2 regions of the Pseudonocardia sp. CA-142604 genome follow, and region 2 is predicted to be linked to the other one. Evidence: riboswitches for the same ligand, from Rfam matches in the RefSeq annotation. Region 2 holds a riboswitch; the other holds the start of a gene.
The links. Region 2 has a riboswitch for fluoride ahead of ACQPZQ_RS44315 (universal stress protein). Riboswitches for the same ligand answer to the same signal wherever they lie in the genome.

Region 1: another riboswitch for fluoride. It lies ahead of ACQPZQ_RS41210 (DUF3040 domain-containing protein); the one in region 2 lies ahead of ACQPZQ_RS44315 (universal stress protein).

What each region holds. Positions count from the first base shown of each region.
Region 1 is NZ_CP192045.1:9,053,344-9,057,286, reverse strand. Features, by position in the region: gene ACQPZQ_RS41225 (methyltransferase) at 1-260, opposite strand, end outside; gene crcB (fluoride efflux transporter CrcB) at 389-757, opposite strand; gene ACQPZQ_RS41215 (fluoride efflux transporter FluC) at 763-1,275, opposite strand; gene ACQPZQ_RS41210 (DUF3040 domain-containing protein) at 1,285-1,593, opposite strand; fluoride riboswitch at 1,712-1,774, opposite strand; partial or broken gene ACQPZQ_RS41205 (SDR family NAD(P)-dependent oxidoreductase) at 1,967-2,230, opposite strand; gene ACQPZQ_RS41200 (TetR/AcrR family transcriptional regulator) at 2,376-2,996, shown strand; gene ACQPZQ_RS41195 (NAD(P)/FAD-dependent oxidoreductase) at 3,018-3,943, opposite strand, start outside.
Region 2 is NZ_CP192045.1:9,696,398-9,700,340, reverse strand. Features, by position in the region: gene ACQPZQ_RS44325 (hypothetical protein) at 1-355, opposite strand, end outside; gene ACQPZQ_RS44320 (adenylosuccinate synthase) at 409-1,689, shown strand; gene ACQPZQ_RS44315 (universal stress protein) at 1,820-2,314, opposite strand; fluoride riboswitch at 2,528-2,591, opposite strand; gene ACQPZQ_RS44310 (MarP family serine protease) at 2,645-3,841, opposite strand; gene ACQPZQ_RS44305 (hypothetical protein) at 3,838-3,943, opposite strand, start outside.

The DNA.
Region 1 (3,943 bases), 640 kb from region 2:
AGCTCGCGTCTCCGCGAGGAGCGATCGATACGTCGTCGCATTGCGGCAAGCAAGTGGCGGGCGTTGTGGTAATCACCTCGCCACAGCAGGCCCGTTCCCTCCGCCGCCATCCGGCAGGCCTTGTCGGCGCTGAGATCGTCGCCGACGACGATCACGCGGCATGGCGGTCGATGGCCGTCGGCAGTGAGCCAGCGCGCACGCATATTCGTGCCGTGCTCTCGCCAGCTCAGGATCTGATCGTGTGACGACGTGTCGAGCATGGGAGGACTCCCGCGAGTCCAAGCGGACCGGCATCGTATCGGGCGGTTCCCGAATTCACGGCACTCCGCCGATCAGAAGACCCGGAAGGGGAATCCCCGTCAACGGAGATTGCGAATGCCGATCTCCCTCACGACACCAGCGCGCGCGCGGCCCACCAGGCCAGCACGGCCAGGCCCAGCCCGGCGACGACGCTGCCTGCCACGTAGGCGACGGCGACCCCGCGGGCCCGGACCTCCAGCAGGGCGAACGCTTCGTAGCTGAAGGTGCTGTACGTGGTCAATGCACCGCAGAACCCGACCGTGGCGGCCGTCTCCAGCGCCGGGGGGAGCGCGCCGCTGGCTCCGACCAGCGCGCCCAGCACGAACGAACCGATCATGTTGACGGTGAAGGTCCCCCACGGGAACCGTGTCCGGTGGCGGGTCTGCACCGTGCGGTCGACGACGTATCGCAGCGGCGCCCCGATCGCCGCACCAAGTGCCACCCACAACACCTCCATCGCCGTCACCCCCCGCTTCCGGGGCGCGGCACGCCCGCAAGGCGGGCGGCCAGCCGGGTCGCGCCCGCGCCGAGTGCGCATGCGAGCACCGCGAGGACCGGAGTGATGACGAGGTAGGCCACCGCCAGACCGGGCCGGGCGCCGTCAGCGAGTGAGATGGCGTCGACCGTGTAGGTGGAGAACGTGGTGTAGCCGCCCAGGATCCCGACCCCGAGGAACGGGCGAGCGAGGCGATGCGGCTCGACGAGCTCGGTGATGACCACCATCAGCACGCCGATCAGCAGGCAACCGGAGAGGTTGATCAGCAGCGTCGCCCACGGCCATCCGCTGGGCCCGTGCGGCCACGCCAGCCCGATTCCGTAGCGCGCTTCGGCACCGATCACGCCGCCGACGGCGATCGCTCCCAGCACGTCCAGCGGATGCCCCGCGAGTTCGCGTCGCTGCGCCGGTATGCCGATATCGACGTCCGGGTCGATGCCGCTCGCGGGCTCAGGGTCGTGGGGAACGTCGGCGCTCATCGCACCCGCTCAATCCCGTAGCCGGCGAGCCATGTACTGGTCGTGGGAGGTGACCCGGAACGCCGCCGCCAGAACGAGGATCAGCGGCGGGAACACGGCGAGCAGCAACGTCGCACCCCTCAGCAGGCTGGTGTCGTCGAGCACGAACCCGGACGCCATGAGGGTGATCGACACCGCGAAGTACGTCCAGGCGATCCGGTCGAGCACCGTGGCGGGCGCCGGAGGTGCCCCGTGGTGCAGTCGTCGGGCCAGCGATGGGTCCTCCTGTGCGAGCCTCCGCGCGATCGCGCGCAGTGCGCGCCGCTCCCGCCGGTTCATCGACGTCGCCGTTCATGATGACTCCACCGGTACGGATGGAGTTGACGACAGCCGCAACTCATAGCGGCAGTAGAAACGGATAGGGCTGACATCACCACCTCCTACCCACAGAACAGCCCTGTCGGTAGGAGCCATCAGCCCAGCCGGGCGGTTGTAGGCGAGCCCCATCACCTGTGTGCGATCCCAGACTACCCGTTCGCTCGACAGTGCGTAGAGAGCGGCGACGAGCAGGACGTCCGCCCCTGCCCGGAATTCAGCCTTCGACCACCTCCCGCGAGACGTCCCAGAGGCGGCCGGCGAGGTCGAGGTCGAGTGCATAGGACGAGACACCCAAGGTGTCAGGGTTCTGGGCGGCTCGCGCCGGGTCGTAGGCGAGGTCGAGAGGGGCCGCTGCGACGTCGGCGTTGCCGGTACCGGCGACGATCTCGGCAGCTACGCTTTCGCCTGCTTCGATGTTGCGCACGGCGAGAGTCACCTCGGCCCCGGCCGCGGCCAGCGCACGGGCGGTCTCTCTGCCGACCCCGGAGGCGCCGCCCGTGACCACGGCCCGCTTGCCGGTGAGGTCGACTCCGTGGAGGACGTCCTGTGCGGTGGTTTCGCGACCGAACGGGGTGGCGATCCGAGTCGTAACCGTCATGATTGTCCTGTTCTGAAGCGCGGCGACGGTCGACGCGCTAGCCTGAAATGGAGGAAGCTCCGGTCTTCAGACCCAGCCGGATGATCCTCCACTTGGCAATGAGTGTGTGCGGCCTCACTTCGGCAGGCTGCAGGAGGAGGAGCACGTGGACGACCCCGCCGGACGGCCCCTTCGCGCGGACGCCCGACGCAATCGCGATCTGCTGCTCGCGTCCGCGGTGCGCGCGTTCTCCGAGAAGGGGCTCGACGCGTCGCTGGACGCGATCGCCAAGGACGCCGGAGTGGGGATCGGCACGCTCTACCGCCATTTCCCCACGCGCGAAGCGCTCATCGAGGCCGCCTACCGCAACGAGCTGGCTGCCGTCTGCGACGCGGCGTCCGATCTGCTGGAATCGCTCCCGCCGGTGGAGGCCACCCGCGCCTGGATGGACCGCTTCATCGACTACATGACCGCGAAGATCGGCATGGCCGATGCGCTCCGCGCGGTGATCGCCTCGGGTGCCAACCCCTATGCCCACAGCCGCGAGCGGCTGAACGCCGCGATCGAGCAGTTGCTGTCGGCCGCCGCCGCAACCGGCGAGATCCGGTCCGACGTGAAGCCGGACGACGTGCTGATCGGCGTCGGGGGCGTCGCCCTGTCGGCCGGCGATCCGGCTCGGCGTGAACAGGCCGGGCGTCTCCTCGACCTGCTCATGGACGGCCTGCGCTACGGGGCGCCGGCGGCCCGCGCCGCACAGCCGGACCAGACCGCAGCCGCCGCGCGCTGAGCGTCCCCGGGGTCCTCGCCGTCAGAGTCCGTGGCGGCGAACCCCGAGAACGCGTTCACTCACCCCGGCCTCCACGAGCGCGGAGAACGGCTCCGCCGTCGTTGCTCCGACACCGCGGTCGTCGACCCCCTCGCGGCGGGCGTGGCCCGTCATGGCGAGGCGGACGTCGTCGGCGACGAGGTCGGCGTTGATCGCGACGGCTGCGCTGTAACCGGCCGCGGCGGCGTTGATCACTCCCGCCTGCAGGTCGGCGACGTTGCCGGCCACCCACACCCCGTCCACTGCCGTGGCCCCGGTGCGGTCGGCCGGCACCACGGTGCCCAGGACATGGTCGCCGAACTTCTGCTCCACGGTCTGCAGGCCGAGGGTGGTGAGCAGCTCAGCGCGGGCGACGAAGCGGGGGGCGACGACAACGGCCTGACGAGGAACGACCCGGCCGGTGTGCAGGCGCAGGCCGGTGATCCGGTCGTCGGCGACCTCCACCGCGGTGACCTCACCGTCCACCACGGCGATACCGCGGGCAGCGAGCCGGGTCCACTGCTCGCGGTCGAGATCGGGCGCGGTGTGCAGGAACAGCGTCACGTCCGGGCTCCACTGCCGGAGCAGCTCCGCCTGGTGTGGCCCCGCCGGGCCTGTCGCGAGCACGCCGATCGCCTGGTCGCGAACCTCCCAGCCGTGGCAGTAGGGGCAGTGCAGCACGTCGCGGCCCCAGCGCTGCGCGAGCCCCGGAACGTCGGGCAGCTCGTCGACGAGGCCGGTGGTCACCAGCAGCCGTCGCGATGTCACCTGCGTGCCGTTGTCGAGGGTGAGCTCGAAGCCCTCGCCGTCGGACGGCCGGTGGGCGGCGATCACGCGACCGGGGATGACCGTCCCGCCGTACCCGGCCACCTCCGCCCGCCCGGCGGCCGTCAGGTCCGCGGGCGGTGTTCCGTCGCGGCCGAGATAGT
Region 2 (3,943 bases):
CGGGCGACGCCGCACCGGTGAGCGCGAGGCGCAGTGCGTTCTCCCCGGTCGGGAGGCCCCACGCGGCGGTCGCAGCCGACCGGGCGGAGGGCAGGTAGGCGACCTCGACGCCCAGCCGGTCGGTACGCAGCAGCCGGGTCAGCACGGCCGCGAGATCGGCATCGGTGCCTGCTACGACCACTCGCTGCGGCTCGTGTTCGGCGAGCACAGGGTCGACAGCGGTTCTGTCCGGTCTCGTGGGCAGGGCGACTTCGGGCACCCCGGTCACCAGACCACTACTGTTGACACCAAGCGGACGTGCCTGCCCGTCATCCGAGCAGGTCAGCAGCACCACTGTGGAATCGATCGTGCTCACGGGATCGGTTACCCTCCCCGCCGCGGTGATGGGCATAGGACTGGAGTTTTCACATGCCGGCGATCGTGCTGATCGGCGCCCAGTGGGGCGACGAAGGCAAAGGCAAGGCCACCGACCTCCTCGGGGGGCAGGTGCAGTGGGTGGTGCGCTACCAGGGCGGCAACAACGCCGGCCACACAGTAGTGCTGCCCGACGGGCAGGACTTCGCCCTGCACCTCATCCCATCCGGGATCCTCACGCCAGGCCTGCGCAACGTGATCGGCAACGGCGTGGTGGTGGACCCAGGTGTGCTGCTCGACGAGCTCTCCGGCCTCGAGGCTCGCGGTGTGGACACCAGCAACCTGCTGATCAGCGCGGATGCGCACTTGATCATGCCGTACCACGTGGCGATCGACAAAGTCACCGAGCGGTTCCTCGGCAAGGCGAAGATCGGCACCACGGGCCGGGGCATCGGGCCCGCCTACCAGGACAAGGTCGCTCGCGTGGGCGTGCGGGTGGCCGACGTCCTCGACGAGAAGATCCTGCACCAGAAGGTGGAGGCGGCCCTGGAGTTCAAGAACCAGGTGCTGGTGAAGGTCTACAACCGCCGCGCGCTCGACGTCGACGAGGTGGTGGACACGGTGCTCGCCCACGGCCGCCGGTTCGCCGACCGGATCGCCGACACCCGCCTGCTGCTCAACCAGGCACTCGAGGCCGACGAGACGATCCTGCTGGAGGGCTCGCAGGGCACCCTGCTCGACGTCGACCACGGCACCTACCCCTTCGTCACCAGCTCCAACCCCACCGCCGGTGGTGCGGCAGTGGGCTCGGGCATCGGCCCCAACCGCATCACCCGGGTCATCGGGATCCTCAAGGCCTACACCACGCGTGTCGGCTCCGGCCCGTTCCCCACCGAGTTGCTGGACGCGATGGGTGAGCAGTTGCGCAAGGCGGGCGGCGAGGTGGGTGTCACCACCGGGCGGCCGCGCCGCTGCGGCTGGTTCGACGCCGTGATCGGCCGCTACGCGGCACGGGTCAACGGGATCACCGACTTCTTCCTCACCAAGCTCGACGTGCTCTCCGGGCTGGAGAAGGTGCCGATCTGCGTGGGCTACGAGGTCGACGGGAAGCGGATCGACGAGATGCCGATGACGCAGACCGACGTGCACCACGCCGTGCCCGTCTACGAGGAGCTCCCGGGCTGGTTCGAGGACCTCTCCGGCTGCCGCACATTCGACGACCTCCCGGGCGCGGCGCGCGACTACGTGCACCGCATCGAGGAGCTCACCGGCGCGCCTGTCAGCGCGATCGGAGTGGGCCCCGGCCGCGACCAGACGATCACGCGCGACGTCTGAGGTCGGGACTGGCGGCCCGTTGGACGGCGACGCCGTCGCAACCCGTCCATCAGTGCCGAGGCGTAGGTCCCTGCGCGGGCGCGCGGTTCACGAGATGCCGCCCGGGGCCCGGCTTGTTGATGTGGCCGTGTCAGTTGAACTGTCCAGGCGGGACGACGAGAACCGGGCGGTTTTGGCGCTCGATCAGGGCGTGTGAGACCGAAGGTTGGACGAGCCGGGCGAGGGTGGCTCGGAGTCCTTCGCCGCGGGTGCCGACGACGATCATGAGTGCGTCGTGTTCGTCGGCTGCGGCGGCGAGCGCCCTGACCGGGTTGCCTCGGCAGGATTGGTAGGTCCATGCGAGGCCGCTTCGGGTGAGGGCGGCTTCGACCTGGTGACGCTCCTCGACGAGGGTTTGTTCGCCTTGCTCCTCCCAGTCGGCGGCGTCGGGGTCGATGGGGTAGTCGTCGAGGACCACGGCGTGGACGACGTGTAGTTGAGCGCCGAGTCGGCGTCCGAGCTCTGCGGCGACGGCGAGGGCGTGGTCGCTCGCGGTGTCGCGGCAGTGTCCGACGATGAGGGTGTTGGCCGGGTTCTTGCTGGGTGTGGCGGGCACTCTCTCGGGTTGTTCAAGCAATGCGCTCATGTCCGCGCTCCAGTTGACGTGCTCCACCGATTGTGTCGGGTGTGCAACTCGGATTGTTGTTGTGCGGCTCTTCCGGCGGGATGGCGGTAATCCGGGCAGCGGTACCCGCACCCACGCTGCGATCCGGCGACGAAGGACGACGGCAAGCCGCGGTGCTGCGGGACGGGAGAGTGGGGAACTTTTGCTGTCATGCCCTACCTCCAGAGTCGAGCCCTGTTGGTAGGAGCTATCAGCCCGGGGTGGGCGGTCAACGGCGAGCCCCATCGCCTGTGACCCACAGCATAAACCTCGCTGGGCCTTCGTGCGCGCTTCCCGCAGCAGCTGAGCGGCTCAGGCCGCGCAGCTACCCGTGTTCACTTCGCTGCGCAGCCCGGATGCGGCCTGCACGACGTGCGACACCTGGTCGACGGTGAGGACGAACCCGGTCTCCTGGTCGTCGAGCGCGGCACCGAAGACCACACCGATCACGGTGCCGTCGGGTGCCACGAGCGGGCCGCCGGAGTTGCCCGAGCGGACCACAGCTCGCACCGTGTACACCTCGCGGGTGACCTCGCCGTCGTCGTAGATGTCGGGGCCCTTCAGGTTGATCATCGACCGGATCTTCGCCGGGGTGGCGGTGAAGGGCCCGTCCAGCGGGTAGCCGAGCACCACGGCGTCGTCGCCCGGCTTGGCCGGCTGCGGATCGAACGTCAGCGGCTTCGCGGCCAGGTCCGGCACCCGCAGCACCGCGAGGTCGACGCGGGGGTCGTAGGACACCACCTCGGCGCTCAGCTCGACCGTGCGGCCGCGCCTGTTCACCACCTCGACGCCGGTCTCGGACGTGCCCGCGACGACGTGGGCGTTCGTGAGCACGAGCTGAGGTCCGATCACGAACCCCGTGCCCTCGAGCTGGCGGGCGCACGACGGGGCGCGGCCACGAATCTTGAGGACGCTGCTGCTCAGGTTCTCGATCACCGGGCTCTGGGCGAGCGCCGGATCGGGCGGGCCGACCTCCGTGATCGGTGTCTCCGCGAACGGGCTGAGCACGTCGGGGAAGCCGGAGTTGTTGAGTAGTTGCCGCAGCTCCGCGGGCAGCGCCTTGGCCCCTGCCGGCATCACCGAGTCGACGGCGCGGAGCACCTCCGACCCACGGACGCCCGAGGCGAGACCGGGGAAGCTCGCCGAGGCCAGTGGCAGCGCGACCAGCCAGGCCGCGATCACCACGGTGACGGCCTGCAGCACAGAGCCCAGCGTGGAGTCGACCTGCAACGAGCGATGGCCGGTGATCCGGTCGCGGATGCGGCGCCCGAAGAAGACGCCGGTGGTCTCGCCGAGGGCCACCAGCAGCACGACCACGACAACACTGACGATGACTCGCGTGGTGGGCGCCTCCACGCCCGCGGCCAGCAAGGGCGCCAGCCGGACCCCGAGCACCGCCCCCGTGAGCACCCCGACGAACGACAGCAGAGCCACCGCCATGCCGTGGCGCCAACCGGAGACGGCCGCGATCAGTGCCAGCGCCAGAACAACCCCGTCAACCCAACTCATCGCATGACCTCGCTGCGCTCGGTCGGCGCTTCGCTGGGGCGCTGTGTTGATGATTCGCTCGCGCGCTCGCTCATGGGCATGACGTCGCTGTGCTCGGTCGGC